3 regions of the Streptomyces venetus genome follow, and region 1 is predicted to be linked to each of the others. Evidence: riboswitches for the same ligand, from Rfam matches in the RefSeq annotation. Region 1 holds a riboswitch; each other region holds the start of a gene.

Region 1 (9,914 bases):
CGGCCGCCGGTGGGCAGGTCGGGGCCCGGGACGTGCTTCATCAGGGCGTCGAGGTCCGCGTTCGGGTGCCTGATCAGGTGGCGGGCGGCGGCGATGACCTCGCGCAGGTTGTGCGGCGGCATGTTCGTGGCCATACCGACCGCGATGCCCGAGGCGCCGTTGACCAGGAGGTTCGGGAAGGCGGCGGGCAGCGCCACCGGTTCCTGCTCCTGGCCGTCGTAGTTCGGGTTGAAGTCGACGGTGTCCTCGTCGATGGAGTCCGTCATCAGGCTCGTGGCCTCGGCCATCCGGCACTCGGTGTACCGCATGGCGGCGGGCGGGTCGTCGTTGCCCAGGGAGCCGAAGTTGCCGTGCCCGTCGACCAGGGGGACGCGCATCGAGAAGGGCTGGGCCATGCGCACCAGGGCGTCGTAGATCGACGCGTCGCCGTGCGGGTGCAGCTTGCCCATGACCTCGCCGACGACGCGGGCGCACTTGACGTACCCGCGCTCGGGGCGCAGGCCCATCTCGCTCATCTGGTAGACGATGCGGCGGTGCACGGGCTTGAGACCGTCGCGGGCGTCCGGCAGGGCGCGGGAGTAGATGACCGAGTACGCGTACTCGAGGAAGGAGCCCTGCATCTCGTCGACGACGTCGATGTCGAGGATCCTCTCCTCGTACGAGTCGTCGGGCGGCGGGGTCTTCGTGCTGCGGCGGGCCATCGCTGCCGGCTCCTTGCCTCTGCGATCCGGATCTGACGCCGACCATTGTGGACCGCCGCACTGACAACCGGGACCAGGACCCGTCCTCTGACGCCTGCCGCGCCGTCCCGGCCCCGGCACGACGGGTCACGCCGTCTCGCTCTGCGCGTACGCCCCCCGGGAACTTCACCGGCGCCTCACGCGCTTGCATACAGTGGCAGGACCGGCAGAAATCCGCGGTTGTGAAGACCGCGCCGCGATCGAAGGGACGTACATGCCCATGGGTCACACGGCCACAGCCCAGGCAGGCACCGGGGGCCTGACAGCGACCGAGCACCGCCTGGCCAACGGCCTGCGCGTGGTGCTCTCCGAGGACCACCTGACCCCGGTCGCGGCGGTGTGCCTCTGGTACGACGTCGGCTCGCGCCACGAAGTCAAGGGGCGTACCGGCCTGGCTCACCTTTTCGAGCACTTGATGTTCCAGGGTTCCGCGCAGGTGAAGGGCAACGGCCATTTCGAGCTCGTCCAGGGCGCGGGCGGTTCGCTGAACGGCACCACCAGCTTCGAGCGGACCAACTACTTCGAGACCATGCCCGCCCACCAGCTGGAGCTCGCCCTCTGGCTGGAGGCCGACCGCATGGGCTCCCTGCTGACCGCCCTGGACGAAGAGTCGATGGAGAACCAGCGCGACGTCGTCAAGAACGAGCGCCGGCAGCGCTACGACAACGTTCCGTACGGCACCGCCTTCGAGAAGCTGACCGCCCTCGCCTACCCGGAGGGCCACCCGTACCACCACACCCCGATCGGTTCGATGGCCGACCTGGACGCGGCGACCCTGGAGGACGCGCGCGCGTTCTTCCGCACCTACTACGCGCCGAACAACGCCGTGCTCTCCGTGGTCGGCGACATCGACCCGGAGCAGACCCTGGCCTGGATCGAGAAGTACTTCGGCTCCATCCCGGGCCACGACGGCAAGCACCCGCCGCGGGACGGCTCGCTGCCGGAGACCATCGGCGAGCAGCTGCGCGAGGTCGTCGAGGAGGAGGTCCCGGCGCGCGCCCTGATGGCCGCCTACCGGCTGCCGCACGACGGCACGCGAGAGTGCGACGCGGCCGACCTGGCCCTCACGGTCCTCGGCGGCGGGGAGTCCTCCCGCCTGTACAACCGTCTCGTGCGGCGGGACCGTACGGCGGTCGCGGCCGGCTTCGGCCTGCTGCGGCTCGCCGGGGCGCCCTCCCTGGGGTGGCTGGACGTGAAGACGTCCGGTGACGTCGAGGTGCCGGTGATCGAGACCGCCATCGACGAGGAGCTCGCCCGGTTCGCCGAGGAGGGTCCCACGGCCGAGGAGATGGAGCGGGCCCAGGCCCAGTTGGAGCGCGAGTGGCTGGACCGGCTCGGCACCGTCGCGGGCCGTGCCGACGAACTGTGCCGGTACGCCGTGCTGTTCGGCGACCCGCAGCTCGCCCTGACCGCCGTGCAGCGGGTGCTGGAGGTGACGGCGGAGGAGGTCCAGGAGGTGGCCAAGGCCCGCCTGCGGCCCGACAACCGCGCGGTGCTCGTCTACGAGCCCGTCGCCGACGCCGACACCACCGAGGACGCCGACACCACCGAGGACACCGCAGCCGCGGTCACGAACGAGAACGAGGAGGCGGCCAAGTGACCGAGCTCGCCACGATGGACTTCCACCCCCAGCCGCGGGAGGGCGAGGCCCGGCCGTGGGCCTTCCCCGCCCCCGAGCGCGGCACGCTCGACAACGGCCTGACAGTGCTGCGCTGCCACCGCCCCGGCCAGCAGGTCGTCGCCGTGGAGGTGCTGCTGGACGCGCCCCTGGACGCGGAGCCGGCCGGCCTCGACGGCGTGGCCACGATCATGGCGCGGGCCTTCTCCGAGGGCACCGACAAGCACTCCGCCGAGGAGTTCGCCGCCGAGCTGGAGCGCGCCGGCGCCACCCTCGACGCGCACGCCGACCACCCCGGTGTCCGGCTCAGCCTGGAGGTGCCGGCGTCGCGGCTCGCCAAGGGACTCGCCCTCGTCGCCGACGCCCTCAGGGCGCCCGCGTTCGCGGACAGCGAGGTCGAGCGGCTGGTCCGCAACCGCCTCGACGAGATCCCGCACGAGCTGGCCAACCCCTCCCGCCGCGCCGCCAAGGAACTCTCCAAGGAGCTGTTCCCGGCCGGCTCGCGGATGTCACGGCCCCGGCAGGGCACCGAGGAGACGGTCGCCGCGATCGACTCCGCGGCGGTCCGCGGCTTCTACGAGAAGCACGTCCGCCCCGCCACGGCCACCGCCGTGGTCGTCGGCGACCTCACCGGCATCGACCTCGACGCCCTGCTGGGCGACACGCTGGGCGCCTGGACCGGCTCCTCGGCCGAGCCGCGGCCGGTGCCGCCGGTGACCGCCGACGACACGGGCCGGGTCGTCATCGTGGACCGCCCGGGCGCCGTCCAGACGCAGCTGCTGATCGGCCGGATCGGCGCGGACCGGCACGACCGCGTGTGGCCCGCCCAGGTGCTCGGCACGTACTGCCTCGGCGGCACCCTCACCTCCCGCCTGGACCGCGTCCTGCGCGAGGAGAAGGGCTACACCTACGGCGTGCGGGCGTTCGCCCAGGTCCTCCGGTCCACCCCGGACGGCACGGGTGCCGCGATGCTCGCCATCAGCGGCTCCGTGGACACGCCCAACACCGGGCCCGCCCTGGAGGACCTCTGGACGGTGCTGCGCACGCTGGCCGCCGAGGGGCTGACCGACGCCGAGCGGGACGTCGCCGTGCAGAACCTGGTCGGCGTGGCGCCGCTGAAGTACGAGACGGCGGCGGCCGTCGCGAGCACGCTGGCGGACCAGGTCGAGCAGCACCTGCCCGACGACTACCAGGCCGCGCTGTACCGGCAGCTCGCCGCGACCGGCACCGTGGAGGCCACCGCGGCGGCCGTCAGCGCCTTCCCGGTGGACCGTCTGGTGACCGTCCTCGTCGGTGACGCGGCGCAGATCAAGGGCCCTGTGGAGGCCCTCGGCATCGGCGAAGTCTCCGTCGTAACCGCCGAGTAGCGGCACGCGCGAAGGGGCCCTGGTTGTCTTCAAAGGCACCAGGGCCCCCTTATGCCCGAATTGGGGTGGGAGTTGCCCGTCTGCCCTGTGGGATGCGCTACAAAAGCTGGGATTCGTTTGGGAATTGAAAGTGGCGCCGCTTAGCGTCATCCGGGCTGTTCGTCAGGCAGTGCGCCGCACCCGCGGCACCGGACAGTCATCGCCGAGTCCCCGTACGGCGCGAGCCAGGGGAGCCGGGGACCCATCGCAGTCCCTGGGGTGAATCGGACGCCCGCGCGCAAGCGAGGGGGTCCGTAGGAGACCTTCCTGCTCCGAACCCGTCAGCTAACCCGGTAGGCGAGAGGGAAGGAAAGGATCAGCCACTTCATGGCGTTCACGCGCGCCACCGGGAAGCACCGGCGTCCCAGCAGGATTCAGCGCGGCACGGCCCGCGCGGCGGGCGTCGCGGCCCTCGCCACCACCGGCGTCATCGGCACCGTGGCGGCTCCGGCCTTCGCGGCCGAGCCCGCCGCCGAGCAGACCGGCCTCACCCCGGTCGTCACCCTCGGCGACACCGTGGCCGCACAGATCGACGCCCAGGCCGCCGCTCAGAAGCAGGCCGCCGAAGAGGCCGCCGCCAAGCAGAAGGCCGAGGAGGCCGCGCGCGAGCGGGCCGCCGAAGCGGCCAAGAAGGCCAAGGCGGCCGCCGAGAAGGCCCGCGAGGCCAAGGAGCGCGCCGCCCGTGAGGCCGAGCGCAAGCGCCTCAACTCCTTCGTGCCCCCGATCTCCGGCTCGTACGTCTCCACCGGCTACCAGGCCAGCAGCGGCCTGTGGTCCTCCGGCAGCCACACCGGCGTCGACTTCCACGCCGCCAGCGGCACCTCCGTCCACGCGGTCGGCATGGGCGAGGTCGTCGAGGCGGGCTGGGGCGGCTCCTACGGCAACCAGATCGTGATCAAGATGAACGACGGCACGTACACCCAGTACGGCCACCTGTCGTCCATCGGCGTCTCGGTCGGCCAGAAGGTCACCCCCGGCCAGCAGATCGCCCTCTCCGGCGCGACCGGCAACGTCACCGGCCCGCATCTGCACTTCGAGGCCCGGACGAGCCCCGAGTACGGCTCGGACATGGACCCCGTCGCCTACCTCCGCTCGCACGGCGTGAACGTCTAGGCGGCGCACCCCTCCGCTTACCGAAGCCCCGGCTCCCCGAGCCGGGGCTTTCGGCGTTTTTGACGGCCGGCTGTCCAAAAAATATCCATGGATTCCGGATCGCCGTCGGAAATTCCCGCTGATTGCAATAGAGTCACGGAACACACGTCGCTCGTCGGCGTTTCACGGGGATTAAGCGGAGGTCGGTCATGCGTATTCCCGCGCACTCGGTGTGCACGGCCATCCGGGACGACATCGTCGCGGGTGTCTACGAGCGCGGCAGCCGGCTGACCGAGGAACTCCTCGCGCGCCGCTACGGCGTCTCGCGCGTCCCCGTCCGGGAGGCCTTGCGGACCCTGGAGGCCGAAGGTTTCGTGGTGACCCGGCGGCACGCGGGCGCCTGTGTCGCCGAACCCACCGAGCAGGAGGCCGCCGACCTGCTGGAGATGCGCACGCTGCTGGAGCCGCTCGGCGCCGCCCGCGCCGCCCAGCGCCGTACCGAGGCCCATCTGAAGGTCCTGCGCGGGCTGGTCCGGCTGGGCCAGGAACGCGCCCGCCGGGGCAACAGCGACGACCTGCGCTCGCTTGGCGGCTGGTTCCACGAGACGCTCGCGCAGGCCTCCGGCAGCCCCGCGCTGACCTCGACGCTCACCCAGCTCCGCCACAAGATCGCCTGGATGTACGCGGTGGAGGCGCCGGCCGGTCCCGTGGAGTCCTGGACCGAACACGGCGCGATCGTGGACGCGGTGGCGCGCGGGGACAGTGAGCGCGCGCGGGCGGTCACGGCGCTGCACACCGAGCGCGCGACGGCCGCGCACCGCCTGCGTTTCGGCTCCGCCGGGGAGCGTGCCGAGCGTGTGAGGAACTCGCAACATCCCGTAAACACGGCGAGCCCGCGGCATTAACACGGAAGCCGTATACAAAGAGCGAGCATTTCGCGGGGGATTATTTCTGCTGCCCGCGGGCAGGAAATCCGGGGAAAAGGCGAAGGGCCCGCCCGATGAAATCGGAGGGGCCCTTCGGAGTGCGCCGGGTCAGGCGCGAAAGAAAACTCAGACGGTCTCGGGAAGCTCCTCGAGACCCTCGGAGACCAGCTTGGCGAGCCGGTCCAGGGCGGCGTCGGCGCCCTCGGCGTCGGAGGCGAGGACGATCTCCTCGCCGCCCTGGGCGCCGAGGCCGAGGACGGCCAGCATGGAGGCCGCGTTGACGGGCTTGCCGTCTGCCTTGGCGATCGTCACCGGGACGCCTGCGGCCGTGGCGGCTCGGACGAAGATGGAAGCGGGGCGGGCGTGGAGGCCCTCGGCCCAGCCGACGTTGACGCGGCGCTCAGCCATGTGTTGCTGCCCTTCGGTTTTCAGGGTTGTCTAGACCAGTTTCCCATATCGTGAAGCTGTGCCGGAGCGGTCCTGGGACCGCCCCGGGGTGCCGTCGGGTCGCGGCCTCGACCCGACTGACGCCCTCCACAGACTGCCTCGCGTCCACTGTCGGACGCTAGCCGTACTCTGGGGCCCATGCAGACCTCGCCGGACCGGCACGAGTATCCCGCCCACTGGGAAGCCGACGTGGTGCTGCGCGACGGTGGTACCGCGCGCATCCGGCCCATCACCGTTGATGACGCCGAGCGCCTGGTCAGCTTCTACGAGCAGGTCTCCGACGAGTCGAAGTACTACCGCTTCTTCGCGCCGTACCCTCGCCTGTCCGCCAAGGACGTCCACCGCTTCACGCACCACGACTTTGTGGACCGGGTGGGACTCGCGGCCACAGTCGGCGGCGAGTTCATCGCCACCGTACGCTACGACCGGATCGGCGCCGACGGAACACCCGCTTCCGCACCCGCCGACGAGGCCGAGGTCGCCTTCCTGGTCCAGGACGCCCACCAGGGGCGCGGCGTCGCCTCCGCCCTCCTCGAACACATCGGCGCCGTCGCCCGGGAGCGCGGTATCCGCCGCTTCGCCGCCGAGGTGCTGCCCGCCAACACCAAGATGATCAAGGTGTTCACGGACGCGGGGTACACCCAGAAACGCAGCTTCGAGGACGGTGTCGTCCGGCTGGAGTTCGACCTCGAACCCACCGACCGCTCCCTCGCCGTGCAGTACGCGCGCGAACAACGCGCCGAGGCGCGCTCCGTGCAGCGGCTGCTGGCGCCCGGCTCGGTCGCCGTCGTCGGCGCCGGGCGCACCCCGGGCGGCGTGGGCCGCAGCGTCCTCGGCAACATCCGCGACGCCGGGTACCGCGGCCGCCTCTACGCGGTGAACAAGGCCCTGCCCGAAGAGCAGAAGGACCTCGACGGAGTGCCCGCGCACCGCTCGGTGCGCGACATCGACGGCCCTGTCGACCTCGCGGTCGTCGCCGTGCCCGCCGAGCACGTCCCCGAGATCGTGACCGAGTGCGGTGAACACGGCGTGCAGGGCCTCGTCGTGGTCTCCGCCGGATACGCCGACAGCGGGCCCGAGGGACGCGAACGCCAGCGCGCCCTCGTGCGGCAGGCGCGCACGTACGGCATGCGGATCATCGGGCCGAACGCCTTCGGCATCATCAACACCTCCCCGCGGGTCCGGCTCAACGCCTCCCTCGCCCCCGAGACGCCCCGGCCGGGCCGGATCGGCCTGTTCGCCCAGTCCGGCGCGATCGGGATCGCCCTGCTGTCCCGGCTGCACCGGCGCGGCGGCGGCGTCACGGGCGTGACCGGCGTCTCCACCTTCGTCTCCTCCGGCAACCGCGCCGACGTCTCCGGCAACGACCTCCTCCAGTACTGGTACGAGGACCCCGACACCGACGTCGTCCTCATGTACCTGGAATCCATCGGCAACCCCCGCAAGTTCACCCGGCTCGCCCGCCGGACGGCCGCGGCGAAACCGCTGGTCGTGGTCCAGGGAGCACGACACGCAGCGGCTCCCCAGGGGCATGCCGTACGGGCGACCCGGCTGCCGCACGCCACCGTCTCGGCGCTGCTGCGGCAGGCCGGTGTCATCCGGGTCGACACCATCACCGACCTGGTGGACGCGGGCCTGCTGCTCGCCCGCCAGCCCCTGCCCGCCGGACCCCGGGTGGCGATCCTCGGCAACTCCGAGTCGCTCGGCCTGCTCACGTACGACGCGTGCCTCGCCGAGGGGCTGCGGCCCCACCCCCCGCTCGACCTGACCACGGAGGCTTCGGCGGCGGACTTCCACGCGGCCCTGTCACGGGCCCTGGCCGACGACTCCTGCGACGCGGTGGTCGTCACCGCCATACCGGCGGTGGGGGAGGGCTCGGTCGCGGACGCGGCCCTCGCCGAGGCGCTGCGTTCGGCCGCGGCCGCGGCTCCGGCCAAACCGGTCCTGGTCGTCCACGTGGAGCTCGGCGGTCTGGCGGAGGCCCTGTCGGCGGCGGCGAGCACGGCACCACAGGCCGTGGCGGACGATCCGCCGCAGAGCAGCCCCCATGCCCCCCTGGTCGCGCCCGATCCGACGCCTGCCGGAGAACCCCCCGAGGGCGCCCGTCTCATCCCGGCCTACCCCGCCGCCGAACGGGCCGTTCGCGCCCTCGGCCAGGCCGTGGCCTACGCGCAGTGGCGGCGCGACGCCGCGGACCCCGGCAGGGTGCCCGAGTACGAGGACATCGACGAGAAGGGCACCGCCACGCTGATCGACGGGCTCCTCGCGCGCGGGAAGGGGTTCACGCTCGGCACGGAAGAGACCTGCGACCTGCTCGGCCACTACGGCATCCACGTCCACCGCGCCCTGCCCGCCCCGAGCCCCGACGCCGCGGCCGAGGCCGCGCGCGGCCTCGGCTACCCCGTGGCCCTCAAGGCCACCGCCCCGCACCTGCGGCACCGCGCCGACCTGGGCGGCGTGCGTCTTGACCTGCTGGACGAGGACCAACTGCGACGGGCCTACGCCGAGTTGACGGAGCAGTTCGGCGCGCCGGAGGAGCTGCGTCCGGTGGTACAGCGGATGGCGCCGCGCGGGGTGGACGTCGTCGTGCGGGCCGTGATCGACCCGGCGGCCGGGGCCGTGCTCTCCTTCGGCCTCGCCGGTGCCGCCTCCCAGCTGCTCGGGGACACGGCCCACCGGCTGATCCCGGTCACCGACAAGGAGGCGACCTCCTTGGTGCGGTCGATCCGCACGGCACCCCTGCTGTTCGGCTGGCGCGGCTCCGCACCCGCCGACACCCGCGCCCTGGAAGAGCTGCTGCTGCGGGTGTCCCGGCTGGTCGACGACCACCCCGAGGTCGTCGCGATCACCCTGGAGCCGGTCGTCGTCGCCTCGCACGGCCTGAGCGTCCTGGGCGCCTCCGTCCGCCTCGCACCACCGCCCGCCCGCGACGACCTCGGCCCGCGGACCCTCCCCGCGTACTGACAGGGGGCGAGCGGTCTCTCGCAGTCAGTGGTCCCCCGTAGGATGGGCGTCATGGCCAAGACCAGTACGACGACCCAGGGGCTGCGGGCGGCGATCGAGCGCAGCGGCTACTACCCGGCCCTCGTGGCCGAGGCGGTGGAGGCCGCCGTGGGCGGCGAGCCCATCCGGTCGTACCTGGTCCACCAGGAGACGACGTTCGACCAGAACGAGGTCCGGCGGCACGTGACGGTGCTCGTCCTCACGGACCACCGCTTCATCGTCAGCCACACCGACGAGCAGGCCGCCGACAGCACCTCCCCGACGCCCTACGCCACGACGTCGACGGAGTCCGTGAAGCTCGGCCGTATCTCGTCGATCGTGGTCAGCCGGGTGGTCGCCAACCCCGAGTCCTACAAGCCGGGCACCCTGCCCCGCGAGGTCGTCCTCACCATCGGCTGGGGCGCCGTCTCCCGTATCGACCTGGAGCCGGCCGCCTGCGGCGACCCCAACTGCGAGGCGGACCACGGCTACACCGGCAACTCGACGGCGGACGACCTCAGCCTGCGCGTCAGCGAGGCCGGGGACGGACCGGAGACCGTGCGCCAGGCGCTCGCCTTCGCGCAGTCCCTCTCCGAGGCGACCGCGGACACCACCCGCTGATGACACAGTCCAACACGGCCTGGGACCACCACCCCGAACCGCTCACCGTCTCCTCCGCGCCGGTCCCCGAGTACGGCAGCGG
Region 2 (9,914 bases), on a different contig from region 1:
CGCGGCCGACCGGGTGCTGTGCGCGGACGGCGCCCATCCGCAGCTGCCCTACCTGCGCGAGGCCGGCATAGCGGTGGACGAGGCGTCCCCGACCGCCGAGGAACTGGTCGGCGCCTGCGCCGGGGGCCGCACGGTGGTCGTGGTGGCGACGGGCGAGGGCGAGCCCGCCCTGACGGACGGCCTGGCCCGCCTCGCCGGCGGCGGACGCGTCGCCATGCCCGAGCTGGAACTGCTCCCCGCCTCCTACGACCTGCCCGGCGCCCGCCTCCTCGACCTCGTCCAGGTCATGGACCGCATCCGCGCCGAGTGCCCGTGGTCGTCCCAGCAGACCCACAAGGGCCTCGCCAAGTACGGCATCGAGGAGGCGTACGAACTCGTCGAGGCGATCGAGGAGGGCGACCGCGACGAGCTGCGCGAGGAGCTCGGTGACGTCCTCCTCCAGGTCGTCTTCCACGCCCGGATCGCGGAGGAGGGCCGCCCGGAGGACGGGGAGGACGCCTTCTCCATCGACGACGTGGCCGCCGGCATCGTCGCCAAGCTGATCCACCGCCACCCGCACGTCTTCGGTGACGCGACGGCCACCACGCCCGAGGAGGTCAAGGCGCACTGGCTGCGCACCAAGGCGGTCGAGAAGCAGCGCACCTCGGTCACCGAGGGCATCCCCCTGGGCCAGCCCGGCCTGGCGCTCGCCGCCAAGCTGGCGTCCCGCGCCCGCACCGCGCACCTGGACATACCGCTCCCGCCCGTCGAGGGCATCGGCTACGAGCTGCTGGCCCTGGCGGTCCGCGCGGAGTCGGAGGGCGTGGACCCGGAGGCGGCCCTGAGGGCGGCGGCCCGCGCGTACCGGGACGCCATACGGGAGGCCGAGGGCTGAGCAGGCCCCGGGGCGGGCAGGGGGCCCGCGGCACGCCGGATACCGTCGAGGAGTGACCGACCAGCCCCAGCCCAGCACTCCCGCCGCTCCCGACCTCTTCACCTGGGAGTTCGCGAGCGACCCCTACCCCGCCTACGCCTGGCTCCGCGAGCACAGCCCCGTCCACAGGACGCGGCTTCCCAGCGGTGTGGAGGCCTGGCTGGTCACGCGGTACGCCGACGCCAAGCAGACCCTCGCCGACCACCGTCTCTCCAAGAACCCGGCGCACCACGCCGAGCCCGCGCACGCCAAGGGCAAGACCGGAATCCCCGGCGAGCGCAAGGCCGAGCTGATGACGCATCTGCTGAACATCGACCCGCCGGACCACACCCGGCTGCGGCGGCTGGTGTCCAAGGCGTTCACACCCCGCCGGGTCGCCGAGTTCGCGCCACGGGTGCAGGAGCTGACCGACCGTCTCATCGACGGGTTCGCGCAGAAGGGGTCCGCCGACCTCATCCACGAGTTCGCGTTTCCGCTCCCCATCTACGCCATCTGCGACCTGCTCGGCGTCCCTCGCGAGGACCAGGACGACTTCCGCGACTGGGCGGGCATGATGATCCGTCACCAGGGCGGGCCCCGGGGCGGGGTGGCGCGGTCCGTGAAGAAGATGCGCGGCTACCTCGCCGATCTGATCCACCGCAAGCGGGAGGCGCTGCCCGCGGAACCCGCCCCGGGCGAGGACCTCATCTCCGGGCTCATCCGCGCCTCCGACCACGGTGAGCACCTCACCGAGAACGAGGCCGCGGCCATGGCCTTCATCCTGCTGTTCGCCGGTTTCGAGACGACCGTCAACCTCATCGGCAACGGCACCTACGCCCTGCTCACCCACCCCGAGCAGCGCGAGCGGCTCCAGCGGTCCCTGGCCGCCCACGACACCGCGCTCCTGGAGACCGGCGTCGAGGAACTGCTGCGCTACGACGGTCCCGTCGAGCTCGCCACCTGGCGCTTCGCCACCGAGCCGCTCACCATCGGCGGGCAGCGCATCGCGGCAGGCGACCCGGTCCTCGTGGTCCTTGCCGCCGCCGACCGGGACCCGGAGCGGTTCACGGACCCGGATGTGCTCGATCTCTCCCGCCGCGACAACCAGCACCTCGGCTACGGCCACGGCATCCACTACTGCCTCGGCGCCCCGCTCGCCCGGCTGGAGGGCCAGACCGCGCTCGCCACCCTCCTCACCCGCCTCCCCGACCTGCGGCTCGCGGTGGATCCGGCCGAGCTGAGATGGCGCGGCGGCCTCATCATGCGCGGGCTGCGCACGCTGCCGGTGGAGTTCGCGCCGGCCAAGAGTGACGAAACATCAGCACTGTGATCTTCACGTGATCTACGCGGCATGAACTTGTGACAAGTGATCGTCTGCCGATACGTTCACCCATCAGCGCGCCAGGGTCACCTGCGCCGCGCCGGTCACTGCTTCCCTCGCGAAAGGTCTCCGTATGCTCTCCGGGAACGGTCGGCACCGTCGCCCCCGCCAGGCTCCGGCTCTCCTCCTCGCGGCCGGAGTGACCGGCTCCGCCATCGCGATCCCGCTCCTCGGAGCCTCCGGCGCCAGCGCGGCCGACGGCACGACCTGGGACCGGGTCGCGGACTGTGAGACCGGCGGCGCCTGGAGCCAGAACAGCGGCAACGGCTACTACGGCGGCCTCGCGATCTCCCAGGAGGACTGGGAGAACAACGGTGGCCTCGACTACGCGGCGAGCGCCGACCTGGCCAGCCGCTCCCAGCAGATAGCCGTGGCCGAGAGAATCCTCGCCGACCAGGGAGTCGGCGCCTGGCGTACCTGCGGGCTGCTCTCCGGCCTGGAGCAGGGCAAGGGATCGGACTCCTCCGACTCCTCCTCCGACTCCTCCGGTTCGACGGACTCGCCCGGTCTGCTCGACTCGCTCGGTTCCTCCCCCTCCGACGACCCCTCCTCTTCCCCGTCGTCGTCGCCCGACACGTCGTCGGACTCGAAGGACGAGACCGGCAAGTCCGGCAATTCGGGTGAATCCGGGGAGTCGTCGCAGAAGCAGCAGCCCGGCAGCTCTCCGTCGGCCACCCCCGAGCGTGACACGTCCGACTCCAAGCAGGGCGGCGACTCCTCGGCGCCGGCCGACACGGGCTCCGGCAGGCACCGCGGCCCCAGCGCCGACGAAACCTCGACGTCCGACAGCGGCCGTGCGGACGAGTCCACGGGCCGTCACGCCTCGCGCGGCGCCGAGAGTTCCCGTGACGCCTCCGAAGGCGCCTACATCGTGGGTGTCGGCGACAGCCTCTGGTCCATCGCCGACTCCCTTGACATCAGCGGCGGATGGCACGAGCTCTACGACGGCAACAAGAAGGCCGTCGGCGACGACCCGAACCTCATCCGTCCCGGTGAGAAGCTCGCGGTGGAGGGCGAAGCGGACGAGAAGTAGCTGTTCGGGCAGTGCGGAAACGGGGGCGGAAGTCACCCCGTAACCCCACGAGTTCGCGTCATGGTTCGCGGCGAATGTCCCGTTTGGGGTCCGTGAGAGATAGATCTCAGAAGCCTTGATCGTCTTTGAAATTCCGCGGATCCCGTGCCTAACGTCGTGACCGCTCGTCACCACGAGCCCCGGCTGCCGCAACGCCGAATCCTGCCAGCGGCCGTACGGGAACAGTCGTCGCGTCAAGCGCCGTAGGCAGGAGCGGGGGACCCAAGGTAGGTGCCCGACCGGCCACTTGTGCCGGAAGGGCTAGGGGTGAAGCCGTGTCCCGGGAGGGGCGCGGCCGGGCAACTCAACCGGCCCGAACCCGACAGCTCACCTCGCAGGCGTCGGTGAGGGGATCTCTCCATGCTGTTTTCCAGCAAGGGCAAGCACCGCCGTCCGTCCAAGGCCAGCCGTGCCATCGCCGTCGCCGGTGTCACCGGCGCCGCCGTCGCCGCCCCGCTGATGGCGACCGGCACCGCCTCCGCCGCCACCACCTCCGAGTGGGACACCGTCGCCCAGTGCGAGTCCGGCGGCAACTGGTCCATCAACACCGGCAACGGCTACTACGGCGGTCTGCAGTTCTCCGCCTCCACCTGGTCCGCGTACGGCGGCACCCAGTACGCCTCGACCGCCGACCAGGCCAGCAAGGACCAGCAGATCCAGGTCGCCGAGAAGGTCCTGGCGAGCCAGGGCAAGGGCGCCTGGCCGGTCTGCGGCAAGGGCCTGTCGGGCGCCTCCACCGGCGGCGGCTCCTCGAGCGACTCCGGCAGCTCCTCGCAGCAGAGCCAGCAGCAGAGCACCGAGTCCCGCGAGACCCAGCAGCAGCCGGCCTCCCGCTCCGACGAGCGCCCGGCCGCCAAGAAGACCGTCACCACCCCGACCGGCAAGAAGGTCAAGAAGGGTGACGGCGAGTACAAGGTCGTCAAGGGCGACACCCTCAGCTCCATCGCCGAGGAGAAGAAGGTCCAGGGCGGCTGGGAGAAGCTCTACCAGCTGAACAAGGACATCATCGACGACGCCAACCTCATCTACACGGGCCAGCAGCTGCACCTGAAGTAAGCAGCGGCCCCCGCCCACCTCGGGCGGCCCCCGTCCCCACGGGCTCCCCGCCCCGGTGCGTCCTCCCCCGTACGCGCCGGGGCGGGGTTTTTTCCGCCGGCCTTTGCGCCCCGGCTTTGTTCCGTTCGGAAACAATTTACTCTCGGTTCTGTCCATGGGGTGGGCGACCCGGTGGCCGATCGCCGCGAGCCGGTTAGGCTCATGTCGCGAGCCACCGGCCCGCACCTCGCTGGGCCCGAGCGGCCCGCGTAACCGCGTCACATCAAGAAGGAGATGCTCGTGCCGTCCATCGACGTCGTCGTAGCCCGGGAAATCCTGGACTCCCGAGGCAACCCCACGGTCGAGGTCGAGGTCGGCCTCGACGACGGCAGCACCGGTCGTGCCGCCGTCCCGTCCGGCGCCTCCACGGGCGCCTTCGAGGCCATCGAGCTCCGCGACGGCGACTCGAACCGCTACCTCGGCAAGGGTGTGGAGAAGGCCGTCCTCGCGGTCATCGAGCAGATCGGCCCGGAGCTCGTCGGTTACGACGCCACCGAGCAGCGCCTGATCGACCAGGCGATGTTCGACCTGGACGCCACCGACAACAAGGGCTCCCTCGGCGCCAACGCCATCCTCGGCGTCTCCCTCGCCGTCGCCCACGCCGCCTCCGAGGCCAGCGACCTGCCGCTCTTCCGCTACCTGGGCGGTCCGAACGCGCACCTGCTGCCGGTGCCGATGATGAACATCCTGAACGGCGGCTCGCACGCCGACTCCAACGTGGACATCCAGGAGTTCATGATCGCCCCGATCGGCGCGGAGTCGTTCTCCGAGGCCCTGCGCTGGGGCGCCGAGGTCTACCACACGCTGAAGAAGGTCCTGAAGAGCAAGGGCCTGGCCACCGGCCTCGGCGACGAGGGCGGCTTCGCCCCGAACCTCGGCTCCAACCGCGAGGCCCTCGACCTCATCCTCGAGGCGATCAACGAAGCCGGCTACACCCCCGGCGAGCAGATCGCCCTCGCCCTCGACGTGGCCGCGTCCGAGTTCTACAAGGACGGCTCCTACACCTTCGAGGGCAAGACCCGCTCCGCCGCCGAGATGACCGAGTACTACGCCGAGCTCGTCGACGCGTACCCGCTCGTCTCCATCGAGGACCCGCTGTTCGAGGACGACTGGGAGGGCTGGAAGACCATCACCGACAAGCTCGGTGACAAGGTCCAGCTCGTCGGCGACGACCTGTTCGTCACCAACCCCGAGCGCCTCGCCCGCGGCATCGAGGAGAACGCCGCGAACGCGCTCCTGGTCAAGGTCAACCAGATCGGTTCGCTCACCGAGACCCTGGACGCCGTCGAGCTGGCCCAGCGCAACGGCTTCAAGTGCATGATGTCCCACCGCTCCGGCGAGACCGAGGACGTCACCATCGCCGACCTGGCCGTCGCCACCAACTGCGGCCAGATCAAGACCGGCGCCCCGGCCCGCTCCGAGCGTGTCGCCAAGTACAACCAGCTGCTGCGCATCGAGGAGATCCTCGACGACGCCGCGGTGTACGCCGGGCGCAGCGCGTTCCCGCGGTTCCGCTCCGCCGGCCAGTAGGCACGGCGAGGGCTGAGGCACGGCCCCGCGAGGAAGCGTCGTACGTACGTCCCCGTACTCGGTCCCGTACCGTGTGCGGGGACGTACGCGCATCGGACGTGAGCGGGAGGCGGGCAGACATGGCCGTGAAGGACCGGGACCGGTTCTCCACCGCGACCAGGATCCGGCTGCTCGGAGAGCAGACCGCGGCCCGGGTCTACCGCTCCCAGACCCGGCGCCAGGCCCGCCGCTCCCGGCTGACCGGCCGGGCCGCGCTGCTCGCCCTGGTGATGTGCTCGCTGATCGTGGCGCTCGCCTACCCGATGCGCGAGTACGTCTCGCAGGGCGCCGAGATCGACGACCTCCAGAAGGAACAGCAGCAGGCGCGGCAGCGCGTCGAACGGCTGCGCGACCAGAAGGCGCGCTGGCAGGACGACGCGTATGCCGAGCAGCAGATCCGGCAGCGGTTGCACTACGTGATGCCGGGGGAGACGGGATTCATCGTCGTCGACCCGCACGCGGCGAAGCAGTCGCGCACCGACCTCGGGGCGGCCGACCGCCCCTGGTACCTCAACGTCTGGGACGGCGTCGACAAGTCCGACGCCTCCGGTCAGTGACCTGAACCCCCAGCCGGCGATCAGAGAAAGACAGTCAGAACACAGTCATGGAAACGCCCCCGCCGACCACCCCGCGCACCGAGCCCACCGACGCGGACGTCGAGGCCTTCAAGCAGCAGCTCGGTCGGCCCCCGCGCGGTCTGCGCGCGATCGCGCACCGGTGCCCGTGCGGGCAGCCCGACGTCGTCGAGACGGCACCGCGGCTGCCGGACGGCACGCCGTTCCCCACGCTGTACTACCTGACGTGCCCGCGCGCCGCCTCGGCGATCGGCACGCTGGAGGCGAACGGCGTGATGAAGGAGATGACCGAACGGCTGGCCGCGGACCCGGAGCTGGCGGCGGCCTACCGGGCGGCCCACGAGGACTACGTCCGGCGCCGCGACGAGATCGAGGAGCTGAAGAACTTCCCCAGCGCGGGCGGCATGCCGGACCGGGTGAAGTGCCTGCACGTGCTGGTGGCGCACTCGCTGGCCGCGGGCCCCGGGGTGAACCCCCTCGGGGACGAGGCGATCGCGATGCTGCCGGAGTGGTGGCGCAAGGGCCCGTGTGTGACGGCCGTCGAGGAGGACGCCAAGTGACCCGTGTCGCCGCCGTGGACTGCGGTACGAACTCGATCCGCCTGCTGGTCGCGGACGCCGACCCGGCCACCGGTGAGCTGGTCGACCTGGACCGCCGGATGACGATCGTGCGGCTCGGGCAGGGCGTCGACCGCACCGGCCGGCTCGCTCCCGAGGCGTTGCAGCGGACCTTCGCGGCGTGCCGCGAGTACGCCGGGATCATCAAGGAGCACGGGGCGGAGCGGCTGCGGTTCGTGGCGACCTCCGCCTCCCGGGACGCCGAGAACCGGGACGAGTTCGTGCGCGGCGTGCTGGACATCCTGGGCGTCGAGCCCGAGGTGATCTCCGGGGACCAGGAGGCCGAGTTCTCCTTCATCGGCGCCACCAAGGAGCTCGCCGGGCGCGACCACCTCGCGAAGCCCTACCTCGTCGTGGACATCGGCGGCGGCTCCACCGAGTTCGTGGTCGGCGAGGACCGGGTGCGCGCGGCGCGCTCGGTGGACGTCGGCTGCGTCCGCATGACCGAGCGGCACCTGGTCCGGGACGGGGTGGTGAGCGACCCGCCCACCGAGGAGCAGATCGCGGCCATGCGCGCGGACATCGAGGCCGCCCTCGACCTCGCCGAGGAGACGGTTCCGCTGCGCGAGGCCCGCACGCTGGTCGGCCTGGCCGGGTCCGTGACGACCGTGTCGGCGATCGCCCAGGAGCTGCCCGAGTACGACTCGGAGGTCATCCACCACTCCCGCGTCTCCCACGAGAAGGTCCGCGAGATCACCGAGTGGCTGCTGCGCTCCACGCACGCCGAGCGCGCGGCCGTGCCCTCCATGCACCCGGGCCGGGTCGACGTGATCGGTGCGGGGGCCCTCGTGCTCCTGTCGATCATGGAGCGGATCGGCGCGGAGGAGGTCGTGGTGAGCGAGCACGACATCCTCGACGGCATCGGCTGGTCGCTGGCGTAGGCCGCTTCTGAGCAGGCATGGATCACGGATGAGCGTCTCCGGGGGGCTCGGACGGGCCCCTCGGCGACAGCTCGTCGGGAAAGTTCGTGAAGTTCTTCACAAGGAATTCGGCCCTCCAGAGCGACAACAAGGGTCCGGTTGACCCACCTGGGGGCCCAACCAGCCCTTGAACGCGTTCAGAAGCGTGATATGGGGGTGCTTCGGAGGGGGTCGGGAAGCGGGCTCCGGCGGCACCTCACGGAGGCCTCTTCGAGCCAGAGAGGCAGCTCACGCGGCATTGACAACGGCTCGGGACGCACAAAGGATCCCGGTTGTCACCATGACATGGATCACGCGAGTCGCGGAGGATAACACACCCCTTGTCGGAGCTTGTGAAGGGGCGCACGAGCCACCCCCCTGAGGCGGGTGGATACTCGATGGCATGAGCACCACGGAGCGTCCCAGGATCCTCGTAGTAGGCGGTGGGTACGTAGGCCTGTACGCAGCTCGGCGCATCCTCAAGAAGATGCGTTACGGCGAGGCGACCGTCACGGTCGTCGACCCCCGGTCGTACATGACCTACCAGCCCTTCCTCCCGGAAGCCGCCGCCGGCAACATCTCCCCGCGCCACGTCGTCGTCCCGCTGCGACGCGTGCTGCCCAAGGCGGAGGTTCTCACCGGCCGGGTCACCACCATCGACCAGGACCGCAAGGTCGCCACCGTCGCCCCGCTGGTCGGCGAGGCGTACGAGCTGCCCTTCGACTACCTCGTCGTCGCGCTCGGCGCGGTCTCCCGCACCTTCCCGATCCCCGGCCTCGCCGAGCAGGGCATCGGCATGAAGGGCGTCGAGGAGGCCATCGGCCTGCGCAACCACGTCCTCGAGCAGCTCGACAAGGCCGACTCCACGACCGACGAGGAGATCCGCCGCAAGGCCCTCACGTTCGTCTTCGTGGGCGGCGGGTTCGCCGGTGCGGAGACCATCGGCGAGGTCGAGGACATGGCCCGGGACGCCTCGAAGTACTACAGGAACGTGTCCCGTGAGGACATGCGCTTCATCCTCGTCGACGCCGCCGACAAGATCCTCCCCGAGGTGGGTCCCAAGCTCGGCAAGTACGGCAAGGAGCACCTCGAGGGCCGCGGTGTCGAGGTCTACCTGTCCACCTCCATGGACTCCTGCGTCGACGGCCACGTGGTGCTGAAGAACGGCCTCGAGGTCGACTCCAACACGATCGTCTGGACCGCCGGCGTCAAGCCCAACCCGGTCCTGTCCCGCTACGGCCTGCCCCTCGGGCCCCGCGGCCACGTCGACTGCGCGACGACCCTCCAGGTCCAGGGCACCGACTACATCTGGGCCGCGGGCGACAACGCCCAGGTGCCGGACCTCGTCGGCCGCAAGGCCGGCAACGAGAACGCCTGGTGCCCGCCGAACGCCCAGCACGCGCTGCGTCAGGCCCGCGTCCTCGGCGACAACGTCCTGTCCGGCATGCGGGGCTTCCCGCAGAAGGACTACTCGCACGCCAACAAGGGCGCGGTGGCCGGTCTCGGCCTCCACAAGGGCGTCGCGATGATCGTCATGGGCAAGATGAAGATCAAGCTCAAGGGCCGTCTCGCCTGGTACATGCACCGTGGCTACCACGGCCTGGCGATGCCGACCTGGAACCGCAAGATCCGCGTCTTCGCCGACTGGACGCTCGGCATGTTCCTCAAGCGCGAGGTCGTCTCCCTCGGCGCGATGGAGACCCCGCGCGAGGAGTTCTACGAGGCCGCCAAGCCGGCCCCGGTGGCCGCTCCGCCGAAGGAGAAGACCACCGAGAAGAAGGCGGAGAAGACCGAGGAGAAGGCCAAGGCCTCCT
Region 3 (9,914 bases), on a different contig from region 1:
GCACCTCGGCCGGGCCCTGCGCCCCACCCGGGGCGCGGCCGTCGCGGTGGCCCAAATCGACCTCGCATCAGGGCGGTTGAACTTCGCCGGGATCGGCAACGTCGGTGCCCGCCTGCGCACCGGCGGTACGTGGAAGCCGCTGCTGTCCCAGCCCGGCATCGTGGGCGCCCAGGCCCCGGCGTCGGTGCCCGTGCAGCGGGAGCCGTGGCAGGACGACAGCCTCCTCGTCCTGCACAGCGACGGCCTGCCCAGCCGCTGGACGTCACCCGACGACACCGTGCTCCTCGGCTGCGACCCGGCGCTGATGGCCGCGGTGATCCTCAGGGACGCGGGCAGCGCGGCCCGTCCGGTGAGCGACGACACGTGTGTGGCCGTACTCGGCGGCGGCACTGCGGCGCGCCGCACCGACTCACCGGGCTGAGCAGCAGGAACCGGGCGTTGGCGTCGAGACCGGGTGGGTGCGCAGCCCGGTGTCACGAGGTGTCGCTGCGTCCGCAGAGGGGACCCCGTCGCCGCAGCGGTATGAGTGCCCGCAGTCGGGGCCGTGTTGTCCAAGCCCCGGCCCAGCGCCCTCCCCGGTTCAGCGCGCCCGCCCGGCCCAGCGCCCGCGCCCCGGCCCCGTCAGCCGGTCCCGTTCGTCCCGCCCGGGCGGGGAAAGCCCCCCTCCTGGGCGGCGAGAAACCCCCGCAACCCCGTGCTCAGCGCTGCCCGTTCCGCCGGTGCCATCGCTGCCAGGGCCGTGGCCAGGGCCTCGGCGCGCCGGGCCGCGACATCGCCCAGGACGTGCTGTCCGTGGGTGGTGAGCCACAGTTGCACCTCGCGGCGGGTGTCGGGGTGCGGGGCGCGCTCCAGGAGGCCGGCCGCCGCGAGGCGGTCGCAGAGGCGGCTGGCCGTGGGGAGGCCTATGTCCAGCCGGTCGGCCAGGGTCGTGAGGTTCAGGCCTGGCGCCGCCTCCAACGTGCGCAGTGCGCGCAGCTGGTGCAGGGAAAGACGCAGGGACGCGTCCTGGGCGGCGACCGACCAGAGGGTCGCCAGGCTGTCCACCGCATCGGCGATCTGTGACGCGACGGCCTCCGGGCCGTCGCCCGGTCTCCTCGCCCGGTGGTCACCGGGGCCGCCGAGTTCGGTCACGAAACGGTCACTTTCCATAAGCTCCGGGTACTGCTGAGGTCGCCCTCTTTCAAAGGCTGTACCCGATGAGCCGAGGGGCAAGCAGTTCCGTTCGCCGTCCGGCAGCGGCCGGGAGGTGCTAGCCGGCGCTCAGCTCCGTCAGCGCGGCGAGCGGCAGCGTGTGCTGCGTCTGGAGGACTTTCGCGCGCAGATAGCGGACGTTGTGCGCGGTGGTGAAGACACCCGTGGGGATCCGGTCGCGGACGTCGACGCCCAGGGCGCGCAACTGGTCCGCCTTGTCGGGGTTGTTGGAGAGCAGGTCCAGTTCGCCGATGCCCAGGGCCCGCAGCATCTGGGCCGCCGCCGTGTAGTCGCGGGCGTCCTCGGGCAGCCCCAGGGCCGCGTTCGCCTCGTACGTGTCGAGGCCCTCGTCCTGGAGGGCGTACGCGTCGAGCTTGTTGTAGAGGCCGATGCCCCGGCCCTCCTGGCGGAGGTAGAGGAGCACGCCGCCGCGGTCGGCTATGCGCTCGACGGCCTCGCGCAGCTGCGGCCCGCAGTCGCAACGGGCCGAGCCGAACACGTCCCCGGTCAGGCACTCGGAGTGCAGCCGCACCAGCGGAACCGGGCCGGGCTCGCCCAGGACGACGGCCACGTGCTCCTGGCCGTCGGCCAGACCGTGGAAGGTGACGAGTTCGGCGTCGGCCTCGTAACCGTCCTGGAAGCGCAGCGGGACCCGGACACGGGAGCGCGGGGTGGCGACGACGGTGGGGGTGTCGGGCATGCGGGGCCTCCGGGTTCCGTTCCTGTTCGGCTGCACAGCCGTCTGCCGGACTGCTTCAGATTTGAAGCAGATCCGTGATCGGAACCCTACTCTTGCTTAAAATTTGAAGCAATGACCGTCAGGGTCTTGTGACGTGCCTCACGAACAGGACGTCGACGACCTCCGCCGCCACGGCACGTCGTCCGACGCCGGACGCGCCCCGTCCTCCTGGAGCCCCTGTGCGATCGCCGAGGAGATCTCCTCCAGCTGCCCCACCTGCTCCTCGCTGAGCCGGTCGAACAGGAAACTCCGCACGGTCTCGACATGCCCGGGCGCGGCGCGCTCCAGCACGGCGAACCCCTCGTCGGTCAGGGCCGCGATGCTCCCCCGCTTGTCGTACCGGCAGGCCTCGCGCCGCAGCATGCCGTCCTTCTCCAGCCGCGTCACCGCGTACGTCAGCCGGCTGCGCGTGATCTTCAGCCGCTCGGCGAGGTCGGTCATGCGCAGCCGCCGTTCCGGGGACTCGGACAGGACGGACAGGATGGAGTAGTACAGGTGGGGCATGCCGGCGTCCTGCTGGAGCTGCCGGTCGATCGCGTCCTCCAGGAGCAGCGAGGCGGCGATGTACGCGCGCCAGGCGCGTTGCTCCTCGGGGGTGAGCCAGCGATTCGTCATGCCACCAGTGTAGGTTTGTTTCAAACTTGAACCAAGCCCGCCGTCCGGCCCAGTCAGTCCACTCCACTCCAGTCCGGTCGAGCCCAGCCCCGCCTCCGTGACCCGAGCCGCCGAGGAGCGCGTCGATGCCCCACCCGTACGTCCTGCTGTCCGCCGCCGTCTCCCTCGACGGCTACCTGGACGACACCGGCCCCGAACGCCTGCTCCTGTCCAGCCCGGCCGACTTCGACCGGGTCGACGAGGTCCGGGCCTCCGTCGACGCGATCCTGGTCGGCGCGGGGACCATCCGTGCCGACAACCCGCGGCTGCTGGTCAACTCACCCGTGCGGCGTGCCGCCCGCACGGCCGCCGGCCTGCCGGAATACCCGCTGAAGGTCACCGTCAGCGGCACCGGCGACCTCGACCCGGAGGCGCGGTTCTGGCACACCGGCGGCGAGAAGGTCCTCTACACCACCGACGAGGGCGCCGAACGCGCCCGGGCCCGCGGCCTCGCCGCGGACGTCGTCCCGCTCGGCGCCGGCCTCGACTGGCGGCGCCTCCTCACCCACCTGCACGACGTACGCGGGGTGCGCCGGCTCATGGTCGAGGGCGGCGGTCTGATCCACACCCAACTGCTCACCCAGGGCCTCGCCGACGAACTCCAGCTGGTCCTCGCCCCGCTCTTCGTGGGCGACCCCGACGCCCCCCGCCTCTTCGGGCCCGGCGGCTACCCGCCCGGCCGGCTCCGGCTGCTGGAGACCCGGCGGATCGAGGACGTGGTCCTCATGCGCTACGAGCCGACCGCCCCGGGCACCGGCTCCCTCCCCACCGCCGCCGACCACCGCTGGCTCGCCCTCGCCTGCGAACTGGCCGCGCAGTGTCCGCCGTCGGACACGGCGTTCAGCGTCGGCGCGGTGGTGGTCGCGGCCGACGGTACGGAACTGGCCCGCGGCCACTCCCGCGAGGGCGGCGACGCGGTCGTGCACGCGGAGGAGGCGGCCCTGGCGAAGACCGACCCGGCCGACCCGAGGCTCACCGGCGCGACGGTCTACAGCAGCCTGGAGCCCTGCGCCCGCCGCGCCTCCCGCCCCGCACCCTGCGCCCGGCTGATCCTCGACGCGGGCGTGCGGCGGGTCGTCACGGCCTGGCGCGAGCCGGACACCTTCGTGGCGGGGGCCGACGGCAGCGGCGTCCTGGCGGCCGGGGGAGCGGAGGTCGTCGTCCTGCCTGAGTACGAGGGGCAGGCGAAGGCTCCGAACCGCCACCTGCTGAGCTGAACCGGCGGGTGTGCGCGAGCGGTCCCGCGGATGGCGTACACTGGAGACACAACGACGCGGGGTGGAGCAGCTCGGTAGCTCGCTGGGCTCATAACCCAGAGGTCGCAGGTTCAAATCCTGTCCCCGCTACTGAAGGCCGAGGGCCGGAATCCGAAAGGGTTCCGGCCCTCGGTGCATGTCGGGCCTTCATCGTCACGGGCAGTGAGTGAACCGCCCCGCTCCGCTGCCCAGCTGACGCGTCGTCAAAACCCGTGAATCACTTGCGGAGCGGCCAACTCGTCCGATTTGAGCTGGTCGTGGCAGGTAAGTCCGCGCGAAAAAGGTTAATGATCAAGCGGAATCGCTGGAATACCCACCGCGCGTCTATTAACGTTCGATAACGCAGCGCGGTCGTCCCAGCCGTCACAGAAGGCGGCTCCGTGCGCACGCGCCGAATCCCGAAAGGGAACCGGGGAACCACCACTTGGGGTGAATCGGGCGGATATCGCCGTGGAAGCACGGTTGGTATACGCGCGTAGGAGACCTTCCTGCTCCGAACCCGTCAGCTAACCCGGTAGGCGAGAAGGAAGGAAAGGAGTACGCCCACGTGGCGTCCAACCGGCCTGCCCCCGCGGCCCCGCCCGCGCCCCACCAGCGCGACACCGAGACCTTCGGCTTCGGCGGTCACCGCACCGACGAGGGCCCGTTCCAGGAGTGGAACCCCACCGCGGAGTCCATCCGTCCCGTCCGTGGCCGGCATCGCGTCACCAAGCAGCGCGGCGGAGGACTCGCCCGCAGCTCCACCGTCCTCGGCGTCGGCGTCATAGCCGCCGTGGGCGCGGGCGGCATCGCCAGCGCCCAGACCGGCAAGCCGCCGGTGTCGATCTCCGTGCCGGACCTGCCCTCGGTGGGTTCCCTCATCTCGGACGACGACACCCCCGAAGGTTCCGCCACCCCGCTCAGCGACCTCGCCACGGCGTCCGCCGAGACCGACCAGGGCGGCTCCGGCGCCGGCGAGGCGCTGCGCGCCCGGATCATGGCCCAGGTCGAGCGCCAGCAGGAGCAGATCGAGACCAAGGCCGCACAGGACGCCGCGAAGGCCGCCGAGAAGGCGGCCGCGGAAGCCGCCGCCAAGGCGGAGCAGGAAGCCAAGGCCAAGGCCGCCGAAGCCAAGAAGAAGGCGGAGGAGGAGGCCCGGAAGAAGGCCGAGGCCGAGCGGCTCGCCGCCCTCGCCAAGCAGTTCACGCTGCCGACCTCCTCGTACACCCTCACCTCCACCTTCGGTCAGGCCGGCGCCTACTGGTCCTCCGGCTACCACACGGGTCTGGACTTCGCCGCGCCCACGGGTACCCCGATCAAGGCGGTGCACAGCGGCACCATCACCGAGGCCGGCTGGAACGGCTCCTACGGCTACAAGACGGTCCTGACCCTCGATGACGGCACGGAGATCTGGTACGCGCACCAGTCCTCCATCGGCGTCAGCGTCGGGCAGAAGGTCAGCACGGGCGACGTCATCGGCCGCGTCGGCGCCACCGGCAACGTCACCGGCGCCCACCTGCACCTCGAGGTCCACTCCGGTGGTTCCTCCAGCGGCATCGACCCGATGGCGTGGCTGCGGGGCAAGGGCCTCACTCCCTGAGCCTCACCCCCCGAGCAGCGCACGCCAGTTGAAGCACCGGCGGTCCTGATGACGACCCCCCGACGTCAGGGCTGCCGGTTTTCGGTTGTTCACGATCGCGGGACTGCGTTCACGCGGTTTTCGCATCCGACGCGGAATGAGCCGCTCTCGTACGGTCGTTGACGTGGAGCATGACTTCTCTTCGCAAGCTCGGCTCCTCCGACCTCGAGGTCTTCCCGCTCGCCCTCGGCGGCAACGTCTTCGGCTGGACCGCCGGCGAGGACCGGTCCTTCGCCGTCCTCGACGCGTACACCGCCGCCGGCGGCAATTTCGTCGACACCGCCGACGTCTACTCGGCGTGGGTCGACGGCAACCAGGGCGGCGAGTCCGAGACCATACTCGGCAAGTGGCTCGAGGCGCGCGGCAACCGCTCCGACGTCGTCGTCGCCACCAAGGTCGGCCAGCACCCCGAGTTCCAGGGCCTGTCCGCCGCCAACATCAAGGCCGCCGCCGACGCTTCCCTGCGGCGCCTGCGGACCGACTACATCGACCTCTACTACACCCACTTCGACCGGCCCGACGTGCCGGTCGAGGAGATCATCGGCGCGCTCGACGAACTGGTGAAGGCCGGCAAGGTGCGGCACATCGCGGCCTCCAACATCTCCGCGGAGCGGCTGCGGGCGTCCCTGGAGTTCTCCGACCGTGAGCGCCTCGCCCGGTACGTGGCCCTCCAGCCCCACTACAACCTGGTCTCCCGCGACACCTACGAGGGCGAGCTCCAGGACCTGGCCGAGCAGGCGGGCCTCGCGGCCGTCCCCTACTACGCGCTCGCGTCCGGCTTCCTCACGGGCAAGTACCGGCCCGGTACGACCGTCGAGAGCGCGCGGGCGGGCGGTGCCGCCAAGCACCTGGAGACCGAGCGGGGCCTCCGGGTCCTCGACGCCCTCGACGAGATCGCCGCGGCCCATGACGCCCCCGTCGCCACGGTCGCCCTGGCCTGGCTCGCCGCCCAGCCCACGGTGGCCGCGCCGATCGCCTCGGCGCGGACGGTGGAGCAGCTGCCCGCGCTGCTGGAGGTCGGGCGGCTGACCCTGACGGACGCGGAGGTGGGACGGCTCACGGAGGCTTCCGCCTGAGAACGCCCCGGGCCGGGCTCGGTGCCTTTCCGGCTACGAGCGGTACGGGTTGTACGCGGGGTACGGCGTCGGATGGCTGTACCCGTACGCCCCGTACACCGGCCAGGGCGGTGCCGCCACCGGGACCGGAGGGGCCGTGAGCCGCGCCGCGTGGTCCAGCGCGGGGCGGGCGGCCTCCCGGCGCCGCCACAGCTCGTCGAGCAGTTCCCGTTCCCGGACGACGAAGTCGGCACCACCGGTCCGGCCCTTGCGGCCCCGGTGCCGGAGGAACGCCAGGGACGTCGCGTACCCCTCGTACTGCGCCACCGCCCGTGCCGCCGCCCTGCCCGCGTGGCGGCGGGCGTACTGGCGGGCGATCCGCCGGGCCCGCATCGAGCCGAGCGCGTACGGCTCCGCCGGGGACAGCCACCCGGCCACGGCGTACGCGGGCAGTTCCGTCTGCACGGTCCGCAGCTCCCGCTGCCGTGTCCAGACCACCAGCCAGGTCAGCAGCCCGAAGATGGGCACCATGAACGCCGCGTACACGGCGAAGAACCCGTACTCACCGAACGAGGACGAGCCGTTCCACATCGCGTGCATGCCCATCGCGAGCAGCAGCCCGGAGAGCGGGAAGGCGACCCGGCGGACGGGCCGGCCGTCCGCCGTGAGCGCGGCGATGCCGAAGCCGATGCCGGTCAGCACGGTGAAGAGCGGGTGCGCGAAGGGCGACATGATGACGCGCACGAAGAAGGTCGCCGCCGTGACGGAGGCGATGCCGCTGTGGCCGGTGAGCTGGTCGGTGCCGAAGGCCATGCCCAGGTAGAGGATGTTCTCCGTGAACGCGAAGCCGGTCGCGGTCACACCGGCCAGCACGACCCCGTCGACGATGCCGGTGAAGTCGCGGCGCCGGAAGAGGAAGACCAACAGGACGGCCGCCGCCTTGGCCGTCTCCTCCACCACCGGGGCTATCACGGTCGCGCCGAGGGTGTCGGCGCTGGACGGGTCCGCGGTCGCCGTCGCTATCCATCTCGTCGCGAAGCTGTTGGCGACGATCGCTATCAGCGCCGCCGCGCAGGCGCCCCAGGCGAAGCAGAACAACAGGTTCCGCCACGGGCCCGGTTCGACCCGGTCCAGCCACCGGAACGTGGCGATGAGCAGCGGGACCGGGAGCGTGGCCAGCCCGAGCCCCACCAGGAACCCCTCCGTGCCGGTCTCCTCGCGGACCAGGGCGAGGATCACGAGGCCGGAGATCGCGAGGAGCGTCGTCAGCGCGGCGTAGCGGACCCAGGTGCGCTGCCACCAGTGGGCGTGCCGCAGGGGGCCGCCGGGGTGCGACGGGAGTGGGGGGCTGGTGGCCACGGCTTCGACCCTAACGACGGATGGGCGCTGTCCGCAGGCGGAGGAGGTGCGGATGCGGTCAGGCGCCGACGGGGGGTTGCTCCACGTGCTGTACGCGACGGAAGAGGAGGTCGTTCACGACATGTCCCTTGTCCAGTCCCTGGCCCTCGAAACGGGTCAGGGGTCGGAAGTCGGGACGCGGCGCGAAACCGCCGTCCGCCTGCGTGTTCTCGAAGTCGGGGTGTGCCGTGAGCACCTCGAGCATCTGCTCGGCGTACGGTTCCCAGTCGGTGGCGCAGTGCACGATCCCGCCCGGCCTGATGCGGGTGGCGGCGAGGCTCAGGAACTCGGGCTGGATGAGCCTGCGCTTGTGGTGCCGCTTCTTGGGCCAGGGGTCGGGGAAGTAGACGCGGAGGCCGTCGAGGGAGTCCGGAAGGAGCATCTCGCGGAGCAGGATGATCGCGTCACCGTTGCCGACCCGGATGTTGGACAGGCCGTTTTTGTCGGCGAGATTGAGCAGATTGCCCTGGCCGGGGGTGTGGACGTCGACGGCGAGGATGTTGGTGCCGGGGTCGGCGGCGGCCATCTGGGCGGTGGCCTCGCCCATGCCGAAGCCGATCTCCAGGACGACGGGGTTGTCGTTGCCGAACAGCTCGGCGAGGTCCAGGGTCCGGCCGCCGTCGATGTCGAGGCCCCACTTGGGCCAGAGCCGCTGGAGCGCGTCGGCCTGCCCGGCGGTCACCCGGCTCCGCCGCGGCTGAAAACTCCGGATCCGCCGCTCGAAGTGCGACCCGGCCGGGTCGGCCTTCGGCCCATCGGGAAAGCGCGGCTCTCCCTTGGCCCGGGTATGCCGGACGGACACACCGGGCGCGTGCCGCGGGTACTCGCCGCCGGGGGTGGACTGGGTGCTTGCGGAACAGTTAACGGAGTCAGACACAGTGCCCCTGATTTTACGGGGCCCGCCCAGCTGCGGGCAGTCGTGCCGCCCGAGCTGCGGGCAGTCGTGCCGCTAGGGGCGGCACGGGTGGGCGCAGCGGCACCTCGTCACGCCGAGCTGCGCAACGCCTCGCCCCCAGCACCAACGCCGAGCACCCCACACACTCACAGCACCTGCAACACCCGCCGAGCCACCTCCCTGCCGATCGGCAAAGAAGCCGTAGCCGCAGGAGACGGCGCGTTCAGCACATGCACCGCCCGATCCCCCTCACGTATCAGAAAGTCATCCACCAGCGTCCCGTCCCGCAGCACCGCCTGCGCCCGCACCCCCGCCGCCGTAGGCACCAGATCCCCCTCCGACACCCCGGGCAACAATCTCCGCACCGCCTCCGCGAACGCCCCCTTGGACAGCGACCGCCGCATCTCCCCCGCCCCGTACCGCCAGTGCCGGCGGGCGATCCGCCAGGAGCCGGGCCAGCTCAGCGTGGCCCCCAGCTCCCGCCACCGGACCGTGCCCCACCCGTACCCCTCGCGGGCCAGCGCCGGTACCGCGTTGGGGCCGACGTGCACACCCCCGTCGATGCCGCGTGTGAGATGCACCCCGAGGAACGGGAACGCCGGGTCGGGCACGGGATACACCAGCCCCCGCACGAGCTCCGGCCGGGCCAGTTCGTAGTACTCGCCGCGGAACGGCACGATCCGCACGTCCGGGTCGTCCCCGGTCAGCCGGGCGATCTCGTCGCAGTAGAGGCCCGCGCAGTTCACCAGCACCCGGCCGCGCACGACGTCGCCGGACGCCGTGAGCACGGCGACCCCCCGCTCGGGCCGGCGGTCGATGCGGACGACCCGCGTGCCGTAGCGGATCTCCGCCCCCGAGCCGCGGGCGAGCTGCCGGGCGACCGCGACGAAGTCGCAGATGCCGGTCGTGCCGACGTGTATCGCCGCCAGGCCCCGCACCTCCGGCTCGTACTCCATGATCTGGGAGGCGCGCAGTTCGCGCACCGGGATGCCGTTCTCCCGGCCGCGCTGCACGAGCGCGTGCAGCCGGGGCAGCTCGGAGCGGTCGGTCGCGACGATCAGCTTGCCGGTGACGGCGTGCGGGATGCCGTACTCGGCACAGAACTTGA

Evidence for each region. A riboswitch is a leader RNA that binds a small molecule or an ion and turns the genes downstream of it on or off. The one in region 1 is predicted to bind cyclic di-AMP.
Region 2: it holds a riboswitch for cyclic di-AMP, as region 1 does, so the genes downstream of both, ABEA82_RS17520 (transglycosylase family protein) here and ABEA82_RS23325 (M23 family metallopeptidase) in region 1, are expected to answer to the same signal.
Region 3: it holds a riboswitch for cyclic di-AMP, as region 1 does, so the genes downstream of both, ABEA82_RS13670 (M23 family metallopeptidase) here and ABEA82_RS23325 (M23 family metallopeptidase) in region 1, are expected to answer to the same signal.

What each region holds. Positions count from the first base shown of each region.
Region 1 is NZ_BAABET010000007.1:111,054-120,967, forward strand. Features, by position in the region: gene ABEA82_RS23310 (DNA gyrase/topoisomerase IV subunit A) at 1-701, opposite strand, end outside; gene ABEA82_RS23315 (M16 family metallopeptidase) at 961-2,340, shown strand; gene ABEA82_RS23320 (M16 family metallopeptidase) at 2,337-3,725, shown strand; cyclic di-AMP (ydaO/yuaA leader) riboswitch at 3,916-4,079, shown strand; gene ABEA82_RS23325 (M23 family metallopeptidase) at 4,092-4,877, shown strand; gene ABEA82_RS23330 (GntR family transcriptional regulator) at 5,066-5,761, shown strand; gene ABEA82_RS23335 (HPr family phosphocarrier protein) at 5,909-6,190, opposite strand; gene ABEA82_RS23340 (bifunctional acetate--CoA ligase family protein/GNAT family N-acetyltransferase) at 6,368-9,193, shown strand; gene ABEA82_RS23345 (DUF5998 family protein) at 9,245-9,832, shown strand; gene ABEA82_RS23350 (alkaline phosphatase family protein) at 9,832-9,914, shown strand, end outside.
Region 2 is NZ_BAABET010000005.1:90,181-100,094, reverse strand. Features, by position in the region: gene ABEA82_RS17535 (nucleoside triphosphate pyrophosphohydrolase) at 1-874, shown strand, start outside; gene ABEA82_RS17530 (cytochrome P450 family protein) at 927-2,222, shown strand; gene ABEA82_RS17525 (LysM peptidoglycan-binding domain-containing protein) at 2,347-3,306, shown strand; cyclic di-AMP (ydaO/yuaA leader) riboswitch at 3,535-3,701, shown strand; gene ABEA82_RS17520 (transglycosylase family protein) at 3,706-4,401, shown strand; gene eno (phosphopyruvate hydratase) at 4,681-5,970, shown strand; gene ABEA82_RS17510 (FtsB family cell division protein) at 6,090-6,566, shown strand; gene ABEA82_RS17505 (DUF501 domain-containing protein) at 6,614-7,144, shown strand; gene ABEA82_RS17500 (Ppx/GppA phosphatase family protein) at 7,141-8,082, shown strand; gene ABEA82_RS17495 (NAD(P)/FAD-dependent oxidoreductase) at 8,504-9,914, shown strand, end outside.
Region 3 is NZ_BAABET010000003.1:817,850-827,763, forward strand. Features, by position in the region: gene ABEA82_RS13640 (SpoIIE family protein phosphatase) at 1-421, shown strand, start outside; gene ABEA82_RS13645 (MarR family winged helix-turn-helix transcriptional regulator) at 622-1,149, opposite strand; gene ABEA82_RS13650 (GTP cyclohydrolase II) at 1,250-1,891, opposite strand; gene ABEA82_RS13655 (MarR family winged helix-turn-helix transcriptional regulator) at 2,030-2,545, opposite strand; gene ABEA82_RS13660 (dihydrofolate reductase family protein) at 2,671-3,801, shown strand; tRNA gene ABEA82_RS13665 (tRNA-Met) at 3,857-3,930, shown strand; cyclic di-AMP (ydaO/yuaA leader) riboswitch at 4,220-4,376, shown strand; gene ABEA82_RS13670 (M23 family metallopeptidase) at 4,388-5,419, shown strand; gene ABEA82_RS13675 (aldo/keto reductase) at 5,590-6,534, shown strand; gene ABEA82_RS13680 (PrsW family intramembrane metalloprotease) at 6,568-7,872, opposite strand; gene trmB (tRNA (guanosine(46)-N7)-methyltransferase TrmB) at 7,931-8,788, opposite strand; gene lhgO (L-2-hydroxyglutarate oxidase) at 8,953-9,914, opposite strand, start outside.